Regions from separate parts of the Micromonospora sp. NPDC050200 genome, predicted to be linked through region 1. Evidence: predicted binding sites of a transcription regulator. Region 1 holds the regulator's gene; the other holds the start of a gene.

Region 1 (7,812 bases):
TGACCTTCGTCAACGACCAGGACCGGTACACCCTGCCGGTGGCGATGACCTTCTTCTTCGGGCGGGACGACACCGCGTGGGGGTCGGTCATGGCCGCCTCGACGCTGTTCACCCTGCCGGTGGTCGTCTTCTTCCTGCTGGTGCAGCGCCGGATGGTCTCCGGCCTGGTCGCCGGCGCCGTCAAGGGCTGAGCCGCCGCCGTCGAGGCCTGAGCCGCCGCCGTCGAGGCCTGAGCCGGCGGCGTGGTGGCCGGCCGTCGAGGGGTGGTCCGGCGGGTGCCGGGATCCCTCGGCCACGGTTAGGCTCTCGGCCATGACGGGCAGGCTGGCGGCGGTGAACCTCGGCGGGGTGACCGAGGCGGAGTGGGCGGGCGACCCGAGCGGCCGCAGCGGCATCGACAAGCGGCCGGTCGACGGCCCGGTGCTGCTGCGCGCCGACGGGGTGACCGGAGACTTCATCGGCGAGCGGGCCCACCACGGCGGCCCCGACCAGGCGGTCTACGCGTACGCGGCGGAGGACGCCGAGTGGTGGTCGGCCGAGCTGGGGCGCACGATCCCGCCCGGCGGGTTCGGCGAGAACCTGACCACCTGGGCGGTGGACGTGACCGGGGCGGTCATCGGCGAACAGTGGGCGATCGGCTCGGCGGTGCTTCAGGTGACCAAGCCGCGCACCCCCTGCACCACCTTCGCCGGCTTCTGGGGCGTACCCGACCTGATCAGGCGGTTCACGGTGCGGGCGGCGCCCGGGGCGTACCTGCGGGTGCTGCGCGCGGGCGAGATCGGCGCGGGCGACCCGGTCGAGGTGGTGGATCGGCCCGCGCACGGGGTCACCATCGGCGAGGTGTTCCGGGCGATGAACCTCGAACCGGGGCTGCTGCCCCGGCTGCTCGACGTCGCCGAGCTGCCGGAGCCGATCCTGGAGAAGGTGCGCCGCCGGGTGGCGGGCAGCCGCCCCTAATGGGAGGCCCGGCAGCCGTCCGAGCGGCGGGCGGCCGGGGTCACCCCTCGGCGAAGACCTCCGCCAACACCTGGGCGTCGGCGGGACGGCCGTCGGACACCTTGGCCCAGGTGCCGTCCTCGGCGGTCCACTCCAGGCCGGCGAAGCGGACCCGCTTCACGCCGTGGTCGGGCGCGTGCGAGACCAGCCAGTGGGCGTACCGCCAGCCGTCGCGACGGTCGGCGGCGGGCACCGTGAGCCCGGTCAGCGCGGCGACCGTGCCGGTGCCGGACAGCCCCCAGTCCAGGGCCAGGCCGCGGGTCAGCGCGGCGGCGGCCGCCTCGCCCCGCATGGCCGGCGTCCGGCCCACCGTGCACGCCACCGCGCCGGTGGCCTCGCCGAGCAGCGCCCGGGTCAGCACCTCGGATTCGTCCGCCCACTTCTGGTACGCCGTCGGGAAGGCCGACCGCTGGACCGCCTGGGCCGCGTCGGTGACCCGCATCTTCTCCCAGCCGCGCACCTTCTTCAGCGCGGCGTAGAACCGGTTCGCCGCGTACCGCTGGTCGCGGATCTGCTCCGGGGTGCCCCAGCCCTGGCTGGGGCGCTGCTGGAACAGGCCGACCGAGTCCCGGTCGCCACCGGCGAGGTTGCGCAGCCCGGACTCCTGGTACGCGGTGGCCAGGGCGACCACCACCGCCCGCTCGGGCATCTGCCGCTGGATGCCGATCGCCGCGATGGTCGCCGCGTTCGCCATCTGGTCGGCGTCCAGCACCACGGTGCCGTCGGCCTGGACGGTGCAGGTGCGGCTGGCGACGGGGAGCCGGAGCTGGCCACCGAGCTGGCGGACGACGACCCAGACCCCGAGAAGGGCGACGACCGCGAACACGACACCGACTGCCACGATTGCCCTGGTTCGCACCCGCACCTCCTGTTTCACGGTCCTCCCCAGCGTACGTCTCCGAAAAGGCGAGCCGGGTCGGCCGACCGGTTCACGTTCCCGGGAGCAAAGGAAGAAAACCGCCCGAGATGGGCGCTACCGTGCCTGCTCTGCCGGACCACCGTCCAGAGCGGCCACCCATCGAGCAGGTCGCTTCTCGCGGAAGGCCAGCACGCCCTCGCGGCCCTCCTCGGAGAGGAAGTAGCCGGTGGAGAGGGCGGACAGCTCGGCGATCTCGCCGCGCAGGTCGTTGGCGGCCGGGCGGCGCAACAGCCCCTTCGCCCCGGTCAGCGCCCCCGGCGCCCCCCGCACCAGCGAGGCGCACCAACGCTCCACCGCCGCGTCCAGCCCGTCCGCCGGGACGGCGGCGGTCACCAGGCCGATCTCGGCGGCCCGCCGGCCGTCGAAGGTGTCCCCGGTCAGGTACAGCTCGGCCGCCGCGCGCGGGTGCAACCGGGGCAGCACGGTGGCGGAGATGACCGCCGGGATCACCCCGATCCGCACCTCGGTGAAGGCGAACGTCACCTCCTCGGCGCAGACCGCCAGGTCGGCCGCTGCGATCAGGCCCAGCCCGCCGGCCCGAGCCAGCCCGGCCACCTTCGCCAGCACCGGCTTGGGGCACTCCCAGACCGCCGCCAGCACGTCGCCGAGCATCCCGGCCGGGACGGTCCCGCCGGCGTACGCGGCGGCCGTCTCCTTCAGGTCCGCGCCGGAGCAGAAGACCGGCCCGGTGTGGTCCAGCACGATCACCCGTACGGCGTCGTCGGCGACCGCCGCGGCGATCCCGGCCAGCAGCTCGGTCATCAGCGGGGTGGAGAGCGCGTTGCGGTTGTGCGGGCTGTCCAGGGTGAGGGTGGTCACCCCGCGGGCCGTGGCGACCCGCACGAGGCGGTCGGGAGAGGTCATGCCGGGCACACTAGTGGCCATGCCCGGCGTCCTTCCAGAAGGCGAGACCGTCCCCGTCGACGGGTCGCTGCCCGCCACCGCCCTGAGCGCGGTCGGCGCGCGCGGCTTCGGCGTGTACGTCCACGTGCCGTTCTGCGCCAGCCGCTGCGGCTACTGCGACTTCAACACCTACACCGCCGCCGAACTCGGTGGCGGTGTGGGCCGGGAGTCGTACGCCGACACCGTGCTGGCCGAGCTGGCGCTGGCCGCCCGGGTACTCGGCGACACCTCGCCGCCGCGGGTCGACACCGTCTTCGTCGGCGGCGGCACGCCGACCCTGCTCCCCGCCGACGACCTGGCCCGCATCCTCGACGGCATCGACCGCACCTGGGGGCTGGCCGCCGACGTCGAGGTGACCACCGAGGCCAACCCCGAGTCGGTCACCCCGCAGTCGCTGAAGACGCTGCGGGCGGCCGGCTACACCCGGATCTCGCTGGGCATGCAGTCCGCGGCGCCGGGGGTGCTGGCGGTGCTCGACCGCACGCACAGCGCCGGCCGGGCCACCGCCGCCGCCCGGGAGGCGCGGGACGCCGGGTTCGACCACGTCAACCTCGACCTGATCTACGGCACGCCGGGGGAGAGCGCGGAGGACTTCGCCGCCTCTCTCGACCAGGCGGTCGCCGCCGGGGTGGACCACGTCAGCGCGTACGCCCTGATCGTGGAGGACGGCACCCGGCTCGCCGCCCGGATGCGGCGCGGCGAGCTGCCGTACCCCTCGGACGACGTCGCCGCAGACCGGTACCTGGCCGCGGAGGCCGCCCTCGGCGCGGCCGGTTTCTCCTGGTACGAGGTCTCCAACTGGGCCCGCTCCGAGGCGGCCCGGTGCCGGCACAACCTGCTCTACTGGACCGGCGCGGACTGGTGGGGCCTCGGCCCGGGGGCGCACAGCCACGTCGGCGGGGTGCGCTGGTGGAACGTCAAGCACCCCACGGCGTACGCGAAGCGCCTGGCCGCCGGGGAGTCGCCCGGCCTGGCCCGGGAGGTGCTGACCGCGGACGAGGCGCACATGGAGGACGTCATGCTCCGGCTGCGGCTCGCCTCCGGCCTGCCGCTGGACGCCCTCGACCCGGCGGGCCGGGCGGGCGCCGAGCGGGCGTTGGCCGACGGCCTGCTGGCCGGCCCGGAGTACGCGGCCGGCCGTGCCGTGCTCACCCTGCGCGGGCGATTGCTCGCCGACGCCGTGGTCCGCGACCTGCTGCCCTGAGGGTGCCCGGCCGGCCGGGGGAGCGGCCGGCCGAGGCTCACTTGATGAAGCTGGCGGACATCGGGTAGCGGTAGGGCTGCCCCTCGTTGGCCTTGATCCCGGCGATGACGCCGAAGATGATGCCGATGATCATCGCGGCGAGGCCGATGAAGATGCCGATGACGATGCAGCTCAGGACCCAGCCGACCAGCGCGATGACCGACCAGAGGATCTGGAAGTTCAGCGCGGCGACCGCGTGCGCGCGGACGATCGGCGACTGGCCGCCCCGGGCGATCAGCGCGATCAGCGGGGCCAGCCAGCCCAGCACGCCGCCGCCGAGGAACATGCCCGCCGCGCCACCGAAGTGCGCCACCAGGATCCAGGTCTTGTCCTCGTTGTTGCCGTACCCGCCGGAGGGAGCGCCGTAGGCGCCACCGGTCGGATAACCGACGCTCGGCGGGGGGTAGCCGCCGGACGGCGGCTGGTCACCGGTGGGTGGCGGATAGCCACCGGGCGGGGGATAGCCGCCCGCCCCCGGGGCCCCGGACAGTGGTGCGGTGGGCGGCTCGTACGACGAGCCGGAGGGAGCGGTCGGGTCCGGCCGGTCACCGGGGTCCCCCGCTCCGGGAGGGCGAGGTGGTTCAGTCATGGACGTCACGGTAGGGGTTGTGGGCAAGTCCCCACCAGAGCGACACCGCCCCGGATGTCCGGATGATCGGCTCTACCGTGCTGTCCGGGCGGCGGGGCGCACCCGTGGTCCGTCGCCGATCATTACGTCGGCGGGGGCGCCGACGTAGACTGGCACTCGCTACAGTCGAGTGCCAGTGCGCTCGCCCGGGGACGCGCCAGCTGCTCCGGGCCGACGTGCGTCAGGAGGTGGGGAGATGGGTCTCGACGACCGCAAGCTCGCCGTGCTGCGCGCGATCGTCGAGGACTACGTCGCCACGCAGGAGCCGGTCGGCAGCAAGGCCCTGGTCGAGCGGCACCAGCTCGGCGTCTCCCCGGCGACGGTGCGCAACGACATGGCCGTGCTGGAGGAGGAGGGCTACATCCGGCAGCCGCACACCAGTGCCGGCCGGGTGCCCACCGACCGTGGCTACCGCCTCTTCGTCGACCGGCTCTCCCGGGTCAAGCCGCTGAGCCCGGCCGAGCGCCGGGCGATCGAGCGCTTCCTGGTCGGCGCGGTCGACCTGGACGACGTGGTGCACCGCACCGTCCGGCTGCTGGCCCAGCTGACCCGGCAGGTCGCCGTGGTGCAGTACCCCAGCCTGGCCCGCTCGTCGGTGCGCCACCTGGAGCTGGTGCCGATCTCCACCACCCGGCTGATGCTGGTCATGATCGCCGACACCGGCCGGGTCGAGCAGCGGTTGGTGGAGCTGCCCGCGCCGATTCCCGCCGACCACGTCATCGACCTGCGCCGGCTGGTCAACGAGAAGTTGGTCGGCAGCCGGCTGTCGGAGACGCCGCCGCTGGTCCAGGCGCTGGTCGACGAGTCCGCCCCGCACCTGCGCGGGGCGATGACCACGCTCTCCACCGTGCTGCTGGAGACGCTGGTCGAACGGCACGAGGAGCGCATCGCGCTGGCCGGCACGGCCAACCTGACCCGCGGCGGCCTGCTCGACTTCCAGGGCTCGCTGCGCCCCATCCTCGAGGCGCTCGAGGAGGAGGTCGTGCTGCTCAAACTCATCGGTGAGGCCGAGCCCAGCACCACCCGGGTGCTGATCGGCGACGAGAACGAGGTCGACAACCTGCGGGCCGCCTCGGTGGTCAGCACCGGGTACGGCCCCGGCGCCACCATCGTCGGTGGTCTGGGGGTGCTCGGACCCACCCGGATGGACTACCCCGGCACCATCGCCACCGTGAGGGCCGTGGCACGCTACGTGGGCGAGCTGCTGGCCCAGAACTGACCCAGGGCAGGGGCCGGCGGCCGGCTCCGGCTGACGACCGCGCAAACGCGAGACGAACATGAGGACACCAGACGCAGTGGCCAGGGACTACTACGGCATTCTCGGCGTGAGCCGGGAGGCCTCCGACGACGAGATCAAGCGCGCCTATCGCAAGCTGGCGCGGCAGTTCCACCCGGATGTCAATCCGGACCCGGAGGCACAGGAGAAGTTCAAGGACATCAACGCCGCGTACGAGGTCCTCTCGGACGACCGGAAACGGCAGATCGTCGACCTGGGCGGCGACCCGCTCGCCCCGGGTGGTGGCGGTGGTCCCGGTGGTCCCGGCGGCGCGGGCCCGTTCGTCGGCTTCCAGGACATCATGGACGCGTTCTTCGGCGGCGCCGCGGGCGGCGCGCGGGGGCCGCGGCCACGCACCCGGCCGGGCGCCGACGCGATCCTGCGGCTGGAGCTGGACCTGCACGAGACCGCGTTCGGCGTCGAGGCGCCGATCACCGTCGACACCGCCGTGCTCTGCACCACCTGCGCCGGCGCCGGCACCGCGGCCGGCACCCACCTGGCCACCTGCGAGGCGTGCGGCGGCCGGGGCGAGGTGCAGTCGGTGCAGCGCACCTTCCTCGGCCAGGTGGTCTCCGCCCGCCCCTGCACCGTCTGCCAGGGGTACGGCACCACCGTCCCGCATCCCTGCCCGACCTGCGCCGGCGACGGCCGGGTGCGGACCCGCCGCTCGCTGACCGTCAAGATCCCGGCCGGGGTCGAGGACGGCATGCGGATCCGGCTGGCCCAGCAGGGCGAGGTGGGCCCGGGTGGCGGCACCGCCGGGGACCTCTACGTGGAGATCCACGAGCGGCCGCACGACGTGTACTCCCGCAAGGGCGACGACCTGCACTGCCGGGTCACCGTGCCGATGACCGCCGCCGCGCTCGGCACCCGGCTGACCATCAAGACGCTGGACAGCGAGGAGACGGTCGACGTCAAGGCCGGCACCCAGCCGGGCAGCACGCTGCGGCTGCGCGCCCGGGGCGTGCCGCACCTGCGCGGCACCGGCCGGGGTGACCTCTACGTCCACCTCGACGTGCGGACCCCGACCAAGCTCGACGCCGACCAGGAGCGGATGCTGCGCGACTTCGCCAAGACCCGGGGCGAGGAGGTCGCCGAGCTGTCCAAGCAGGGCGGCTTCTTCTCCCGGATGCGCGACGCCTTCAACGGGCACGCCTGACGTGTCCGCGCCGCTGTTCCTGGTCGAGGCGCTGCCCACCGGTGACACCCTGACCCTGGACGGCCCGGAGGGCCACCACGCGGCCACCGTGCAGCGGCTGCGCGTCGGCGAGGAGCTGCTGCTCGCCGACGGGCGGGGCGGCACGGCCGCCGCGGTGGTCACCGCCGTCGGCCGGGGCACCCTCGAGGTCGACGTCACCTCCCGGGGGTACGCCGACGCGCCCGTCCCCCGGGTCGTGGTGGTGCAGGGCATCGCCAAGGGGGACCGGGGCGAGCTGGCGGTGCAGGCGATGACCGAGGTCGGGGTGGACGAGATCGTGCCCTGGGCGGCGTCCCGCTCGGTGACCCAGTGGCGCGGCGACCGGGGCGTACGGGCCCGGGACAAGTGGGTGGCGACCGCCCGGGAGGCGGCCAAGCAGGCCCGTCGGCCCTGGCTGCCGGTGGTGGCCGGCGCCCCGGACGAGTCCACCGCCACCGTGGTCCGGCGGATCACCGGGGCCGGTGCCGCGTTCGTGCTGCACGAGGAGGCCGAGGAGCGGCTGACCACCGCGGAGCTGCCCGGGACCGGCGAGATCGTGCTGGTGGTCGGCCCGGAGGGCGGCATCGCCCCGGTCGAGCTGACCGCCTTCGCCGACGCGGGCGCCCGCCCGGTCCGGCTCGGCCCGTCCGTGCTGCGCACGTCCACGGCC
Region 2 (7,812 bases), on a different contig from region 1:
TCGACGAGGTGGCCGCCGGCATCGCGGGTGCGATCGGCAAGCTCACCGCCGACCCGGCGCGCGGGGTCGAGCTGACCGGCGCCATCGTCAACGAGGGAGTGCTGGAGCGGCTGGACGAGGTCACCAAGGTCGGCGAGCCGGTGCTGGAGTCCCGTACCGTCGAGCACCCGTCGCTGCCCGGCGCGGTGGTGCGGACGCCGACCATCGTGAAGCTGGCCGCCGACGACACCGCGACCTACGGCCGCGAGTGGTTCGGGCCGATCTCCTTCGTCATCGCCACCGACTCCACCGCCCACAGCCTGGAGATCCTGCGCACGACGGTGGGTGAGAAGGGCGCGCTGACCGCCGCCGTCTACTCCACCGACCCCTCGGTGCTGGACGCGGCCGAGGCCGCCGCGGTCGACGTCGGCGTGCACCTGTCCTGCAACCTGACCGGCGGGGTCTTCGTGAACCAGTCGGCCGCGTTCTCGGACTTCCACGGCAGCGGCGCCAACCCGGCCGCGAATGCCGCGCTGACCGACGGCGCGTACGTGGCGAACCGGTTCCGGATCGTGCAGAGTCGTCGGCACGTCTAGGCCTTCGTCTCGGGTCCAGGTTGGGGTTTCCGGGGGGAGCCCGCCCGCTCCAGGCGGTCAGGCTTGATCCTTCCGCGGGCGGGCTCCCCCCCCGGAAACCCGTGCGGTGTGCGCTGGCGGGCGCCGCTGCCGGGGCCGGGGGTGTGTCTCACCGGGGTGCTGCCCTGCGTGATGGTTCTGAGGGTCGGGGGCGGCAGTCCGGGGTGCTGCCTTGCGTGCTGGTTCTACGGGGGTCAGGCGGGGCGGCGCATCTGGAGTTCGCGCAGGGCGGGGACGGTGGGGTGCGGTACGCGTACCCCGGTGTCGGTGAAGCCGAGCCGGCGGTAGGCGCGACAGGCCCGCTCGTTGCCGACCACCACCTCCAGCATCAGCTCCGGCCGGCCGCACGCGCGCGACCAGGCGGCCACCCCGTCGATCAGCTCGCCGAGCAGGCCGCTGCCCCGCCAGGTCGGGGTCACGTAGACGGCGTAGACGACGGTCAGGCCGGGCTCGTCCGGGGAGGCGGTGCCGCCGGCGTGGCCGACCAGCCGGCCGCCGGGATCGGCGACGAACTGCGCGGTGTGGTCACCCCGGGAGACGTGGGCGATCCGGGCCGCGTAGTCGGCGTGCGGGCGGGCGGCGGCCTGGGCCACGGTCTCCAGGAACGCCAGCGGCGCGTCCGCGAGCATCTCCAGCCGCAGCGCCCGCATCCGGGCGGTGTCCTCGTGGCATACCCGGCGGACGCCGGCTCTCCGGGCTTCCGGCCGGGCCGGGGTAGCTGTCATGTCCGCATGCATACCGCAGCGACCACCGCCGATGGGTGAACGGTCGGCGGAGCGCCGGAATATGCCCGATTTGGGGTCGTGCGCCGTCGTCACTCCTCGTGTAGCGTGCGATTTCGGTCACCGATTCAGCGGCCCTCACCGATCGCCGAAGCGGTGGTCCTCCGGTGCCGGTCCGCCGGCCTCCGGGGTCGTGGAACGCCGCGCAGAGTGAGGAAGTGCACCGTGGCACAGGGCACCGTGAAGTGGTTCAACGCCGAGAAGGGCTACGGCTTCATCGCCGTCGACGGCGGCCAGGACGTCTTCGTCCACTTCTCCGCCATCGAGATGGACGGCTACAAGGCGCTGGACGACGGGCAGCGGGTGGAGTTCGAGATCGCCCAGGGCCAGAAGGGCCCGCAGGCCGAGCGGGTACGCGTCGTCGCCTGAGTCGCGCCCCGTCCCGCTTGCCGGCCGGCCCCCTGCGGGGCAGCGGCGCCGGCGGGCACCAGGGAAGATCATGGGCCGATCCAGCCGTCGCTGAGGAGGGTCCATGTCCGACCAGTTCCCGTCGGGTCCACCCGAACCCGGTCCTACGGGCTCACCCGCGCCGGGGGAGCCGGCCGCGTCCGGTCCGGTGGTGCCCAGTCAGCCCATGCCGCCGGGGCAGCCGGCCCCGCCATCGCCGTGGGATCCGGCCGGCGCGCAGCCGCAGGGCTGGGTGTTCCCGCCCACCGGCGGTTACCCGCCCGGCTCCGGCCCGTACGCCGGCTTCCCTCCGGGCTACCCGCCGTACGGCGGTCACCTCCCGTACGGCTGGCCGGTCGGCGGTGGGTGGGACCCGGCCGACCCGCTGGTGAACCCGCCGTACGCCGGCGTCAGCGGCTGGTTCGCCCGGTGCGCCGGGGCGCTGCGCCGCAGTTGGCGCAAGCTGCTGCCGATCATGCTGCTCACCCAGGCCCTCCCCGCCGCGGTGATCTCGATCATCAGCCTCGGGCTGGACCCGACGCCGCAGCTGGAGTCGATGCCCGCCGACGGCTCGCTGCCCGAGGGTTACCTGGGCGCCCTCCTCACGCTCGTGGGCTGGGTGCTGGTCGCCAGCCTGCTCCTCTCCCTGGTGCAGAGCGTGGGCTGGGCGGCCGGCACGTGGGTGCTCACCCGGCAGGCGGCCGGTGAACCGGCCGACCTCGGCGGCGCGCTGCGCTACGGCCTGCGCCGGGCGCCGGGCCTGTACGCCTGGAGCCTGCTGATCGGCGTGATCCTCACGGTCGGTTTCGCCTTCTGCGTGCTGCCCGGCGTCTACCTCGCCTTCGCGCTCGCCCTGGCCGGCCCGGTCTACCTCTTCGAGCGGCAGAACCCGATCGGCCGCTCCTTCCGCTTCTTCCACGACCGGCTCGGCATGGTGCTGGGCCGGATCGCGCTGGTCGCGGCGGCGGTCATCGCCGGCAGCCTGGTCGGCGCGGTGCTGGAGGCCGTCGGCAGGACGCCCCTGGGCACCGACCCGTTCGCGGCCCCGGGCTCGGCGGTGGGCGCCGTCGCGGTGGTCGTGGTGACCGCCGCGCTGGTCGTCCCGGTCTACCTGGTGCAGCTGGTCGGGCTGGTTGTGACCTACGCCGAGCAGCGGGCCCACGAGGCCCCGGTGAACGTCGCGCGACTGGCGGCGGAACTCGGCTGACCGGCCCGATCGCGCTTGCACTCGGCAGGGGAGAGTGCTAAACAAGTCATTGGCACTCGCATACCGTGAGTGCCAATGGTCGGGGCGGTAGGGCCACGGCCGCACGGGCGTCTCGATGGCGCCGGGGCGGCACATGGCCGGTCGTCGCGGGCTGTCCGGCCCGGCCGAAGGACGTCGTCGTCGCCAGGTGGCGGCGTCCCAAGGTGCGTACACCAGGCGGCCCATCCGGGGCACAAATACCCGGGTGGCCCGTGAGTGTCCAGGAGGACAACGCCGTATGGCCAAGATGATCGCGTTCGACGAAGAGGCGCGCCGCGGCCTCGAGCGGGGCATGAACCAGCTCGCCGACGCCGTGAAGGTGACGCTCGGCCCCAAGGGCCGCAACGTCGTGCTCGAGAAGAAGTGGGGTGCCCCCACCATCACCAACGATGGTGTGAGCATCGCCAAGGAGATCGAGCTCGAGGACCCCTACGAGAAGATCGGCGCCGAGCTGGTCAAGGAGGTCGCCAAGAAGACCGACGACGTGGCCGGTGACGGCACGACGACGGCGACCGTCCTGGCCCAGGCCCTGGTCCGCGAGGGCCTGCGCAACGTGGCCGCCGGCGCCAACCCGATGGCCCTGAAGCGGGGCATCGAGGCCGCCGTGGCCAGCGTCTCGGAGGAGCTGCTCAAGCTCGCCAAGGACGTGGAGACCAAGGAGCAGATCGCCTCCACCGCCTCCATCTCGGCCGGTGACAACACCGTCGGCGAGATCATCGCCGAGGCGATGGACAAGGTCGGCAAGGAAGGCGTCATCACCGTCGAGGAGAGCAACACCTTCGGCCTGGAGCTCGAGCTCACCGAGGGTATGCGCTTCGACAAGGGCTACATCTCCGCGTACTTCATGACCGACCCGGAGCGCATGGAGGCCGTCTTCGACGACCCCTACCTCCTGATCGTCAACAGCAAGATCGCGTCGGTGAAGGACCTGCTCCCGATCCTGGAGAAGGTCATGCAGTCGGGCAAGTCGCTGCTGATCATCGCCGAGGACATCGAGGGCGAGGCCCTGGCGACCCTGGTCGTCAACAAGGTCCGGGGCACCTTCAAGTCGGTCGCCGTCAAGGCGCCGGGCTTCGGTGACCGCCGCAAGGCCATGCTGGCCGACATCGCCATCCTCACCGGTGGCCAGGTCATCAGCGAGGAGGTCGGCCTCAAGCTGGACGCCGTCGGCCTCGACATGCTGGGCCGCGCCCGCAAGGTCGTGGTGACCAAGGACGAGACCACCATCGTCGACGGTGCCGGCGACGCCGAGCAGATCCAGGGCCGGGTCAACCAGATCCGGGCCGAGATCGACAAGAGCGACTCCGACTACGACCGCGAGAAGCTGCAGGAGCGGCTGGCCAAGCTGGCCGGCGGTGTTGCGGTGATCAAGGTCGGCGCGGCCACCGAGGTCGAGCTGAAGGAGCGCAAGCACCGCATCGAGGACGCCGTCCGCAACGCGAAGGCCGCCGTCGAGGAGGGCATCGTCCCGGGTGGTGGCGTCGCGCTGGTGCAGGCCGGCAAGACCGCCTTCGACAAGCTGGACCTGACCGGCGACGAGGCGACCGGCGCGCAGATCGTCAAGATCGCGCTGGACGCCCCGCTGCGGCAGATCGCCGTCAACGCCGGCATGGAGGGTGGCGTGGTCGTCGAGCGCGTCCGCAACCTGGACGCCGGCCACGGCCTCAACGCCGCCAGCGGTGAGTACGTCGACCTGCTGGCCGCGGGCATCATCGACCCGGCCAAGGTGACCCGCTCGGCGCTGCAGAACGCCGCCTCGATCGCGGCGCTCTTCCTCACCACCGAGGCCGTCGTGGCGGACAAGCCGGAGAAGACCCCGGCCGCCCCGGCTGGTCCGGGTGGCGGGGACATGGACTTCTGAGTCCAGCTCCGAACGCCGAAAAGGGGCGGGCCGCGCGAGCGGTTCGCCCCTTTCCGTCGGTCAGGGCAGGCTGCGCTGGTTGCGCCGCTTCTGTGCCCGGTCGTACGGCGGGCGGACGGCGACCGGCTCGTCCACCACGGTCACCGGGTCGTCGACCGCCGGCTCGTCGACCCCGGCCATCTCGACAAGCTGCTCGGCGTCGCCGTAGTCCCGCCGGTCGAACGGCACTCCGATGGGCGGGTCACCGACCGGCGTCCAGCTGCGGGGCACCGCGTCGTCGGTCTGTTCGTTGTCCGTGGTCATGGCCGCCTCCTCTACCGAAACGGTAGGGGGCGTCGATCACCCACGCGGGCGAATGGCACTATCAGGGTCTATATCCCATTCGCCCGATTGTCGATCCGTCCCGCGTCCGGCGGGGTCGTCGGAGCGTGCGGTGATGCCCGTCAGAGCGGGTCGTCAGAGCGTCCGGCGGTACAGGAAGAAGACCCGCTCGATCCGCGCGCCCGCGCTGCCCGAGTAGAAAGCGACCGGCCCCACCCAGCCGATCTGCGCTGCCGGGATCCCGGCCTCGTGCTGGTCGCGCAGGCAGCGGCGCAGCAGCACCCCACCGATGCCCGAGCCCTCCGCCTCCGGTGCGGTGCCCATCGGCCCGAACCAGCTCGGCCGGGACGAACCCCAGGCCGCGAAGCCCAGGATCTCCCCGTCCCGCTCCGCCAGGTGGCAGCCCGCGCCGTCGCGGCCGACCGAGCCGGCCAGCTCGCCGTCCCAGGCGCCGCCGAAGGTGGACCGGGCGAAGGCGGCCAGCGCCGGCAGGTCCGCCGACTCCGCCCGGCGTACCGACACACCCTGACCGGCCAGCCGGGCCTCCGCCGGCTCCGTCGTGCGCAGCGCCGGCGACCCGTCGTACGACAGGTCGGCGGTCATGTTCCACGCGGTCCGGTCCTGCCGGTACCCGAGCGCCAGCGCCAGGCAGACCGCCGGGGTGTACCGCACGTCGATGCCCGGCCAGGCGTAGTACGGCGGGTTCCCGGCCAGCAGCAGCTCGGCCGCGCCGAGGCCGGCGAGCCGCCGTTCCGCCTCGGCGACCAGGGCCCGGCCGACACCCCGGCGACGCCGCTGCGGCGCGACCGCGACCAGGTCGACGTGCCCGAGCCGCCGGTCCGCCGCCGAGACCGACCCGATCAGCACCCCGACCAGTTCGTCCCCCGCGTACGCCCCGAGCGCCAGCACCGTCCGGTCCGCCGCCGCCCGGGGCCAGAGGGCCGTCACCACGGACTCCGCCTCGGCGGCGTCCTCGGGCAGGTCGAGCGCGCGGCCGCAGAGCGCGACGACGGCGGGGACCCGGTCGGCGGGCAGGTCGGCGAGGATGAACTCCATGGTGGCCGACCCTAGATCAACCACCACGGGTCGGCGCAAGGCCCCGCTCAGCCGGCCCGGGCCGCCCGCACCGCCCCGTACGCGTCGACGATGCCGGCGCCGTCGATGCGCTCCGCCGCGCCGCAGGTGCCCTGCGGAGCGTGCGGGGGGTAGTTCGTCGAAGCCGGCTTCGCCGTCTCCCGCAGGATCCGCCGCGTGCGCTCCAGGTCGCCGACGAGCGCCGGGTTCGCCGACCACATCAGCGCCACCACGCCCGCCACCTGCGGCGTCGCCATCGAGGTCCCGTCCAGGGTGGCGTAGCCGCCGCCGGGCATCGCGGAGAGCACGCCCGCGCCCGGGGCGACCAGGTCCGGTTTGGCGGCTCCGCCGGGGGCCGGGCCACGGCTCGAGAACCGGGTGACCAGCCTCCTGTTGTCCACCGCGCCGACGGTCACCACGTCCGGGTACGGCGCGGGCGGGTCGGCGATCGAGCCGCAGTACGGGCCGGTGTTGCCGGCGGCAGCCACCACCAGGATCCCGGCGGCGGCCAGGGCGTCCGCGGCCGGCCGCAGCACCCCGGTGTCGCAGCCCTCGATCGGTGGGCAGCCCCAGGAGTTGGTCAGCACGTCCGGGGCCCGCGCCGGCCGGCCGTCGGTGAACGGGTCACCGCCGGGCGGGAAGGGAGCCAGCATGAACTGGAGGCAGTCCAGGTAGTGCGCGGGGCTGCCGAGGTTGCGGGCGAGGTTGACGCAGCCCACCCAGCGCGCGCCCGGGGCCACCCCGACGCCGTCCCGGCCCACCGCGCTGCCCACCGTGTGGGTGCCGTGCCCGTTGGCGTCGTTCGGGGTGCGGGTGCGGTCCCACGGGTCGTACCAGGAGTCGTCGCCGCCCCGGAAGCCGTCGGCGAGCGCCGGGTGGTGGCCGTCCACGCCCGAGTCCGAGCTGCCGACCACCACCCCCGAACCGGTCACTCCCAGCTCCGACCAGACCCGGTCGGCGCCGATCATCCGGATGTTCCAGGCCGGACCGGCGGGCGCCGGCGCGTTTCCGTGGGTGGTCGGCGCGGGAGCGGGCAGCGGGCGTACCCGCTGGCTGACCAGCACCCGGGACACCTCGGGGCGGCCGGAGAGCCAGGCCCGCACCGCCGGGCCGCCGTCGGTCTCGATCGCGTTGACCAGGTAGTAGGGGGTCGGGCGCAGGCGCAGCCGGGTCAGCTCGCGGCGCAGGTCGCCCTGGGTCCGCTCGGCGGTGGCGACCAGCCGGCGGTACACCTCGACGGCGCGCGCGTCGCGACCGGCCCGGCCCGGCGTACCGGCCGGGATGCCGGCGAGGTCGGCCTGCTCGCGCAGCACCACCAGCAGCCGGTCGCCGTACAGCCCGGGCTGCCCGGGAACCACGTCGACCACCCCGACCGCGACCAGCAGCACGCCGGCGGCCAGCGCGGCCACCCGCCGGCTCGGCGTGACGCCGCGGCGGCGGGCGAGCAGGACGCCGTACCCGACGGCGAGCAGCACCGCGACGGCGAGCCCGGCGACCGCGGCGGCCGCCACCCAGAACGGCACGTCG

Evidence for each region. Region 1 encodes HrcA, which represses chaperone genes, less so after heat shock. Its sites were predicted from a motif close to GGTTNGCACNCTCNNNNNGAGNGTGCNAACC; they were not measured.
Region 2: groL (chaperonin GroEL) is a predicted target of HrcA. The motif match lies at 3,038-3,068, and genes of this name have one in related genera.

What each region holds. Positions count from the first base shown of each region.
Region 1 is NZ_JBFALG010000029.1:50,248-58,059, forward strand. It holds gene AB0I41_RS20025 (carbohydrate ABC transporter permease) at 1-191, shown strand, start outside; gene AB0I41_RS20030 (MOSC domain-containing protein) at 313-957, shown strand; gene AB0I41_RS20035 (hypothetical protein) at 998-1,861, opposite strand; gene AB0I41_RS20040 (enoyl-CoA hydratase-related protein) at 1,970-2,779, opposite strand; gene hemW (radical SAM family heme chaperone HemW) at 2,799-4,022, shown strand; gene AB0I41_RS20050 (DUF4870 domain-containing protein) at 4,060-4,650, opposite strand; gene hrcA (heat-inducible transcriptional repressor HrcA) at 4,886-5,908, shown strand; gene dnaJ (molecular chaperone DnaJ) at 5,985-7,124, shown strand; gene AB0I41_RS20065 (16S rRNA (uracil(1498)-N(3))-methyltransferase) at 7,126-7,812, shown strand, end outside.
Region 2 is NZ_JBFALG010000013.1:59,950-67,761, forward strand. It holds gene paaN (phenylacetic acid degradation protein PaaN) at 1-575, shown strand, start outside; gene AB0I41_RS11590 (GNAT family N-acetyltransferase) at 809-1,339, opposite strand; gene AB0I41_RS11595 (cold-shock protein) at 1,562-1,765, shown strand; gene AB0I41_RS11600 (hypothetical protein) at 1,956-2,990, shown strand; gene groL (chaperonin GroEL) at 3,268-4,890, shown strand; gene AB0I41_RS11610 (hypothetical protein) at 4,951-5,193, opposite strand; gene AB0I41_RS11615 (GNAT family N-acetyltransferase) at 5,347-6,267, opposite strand; gene AB0I41_RS11620 (S8 family serine peptidase) at 6,315-7,812, opposite strand, start outside.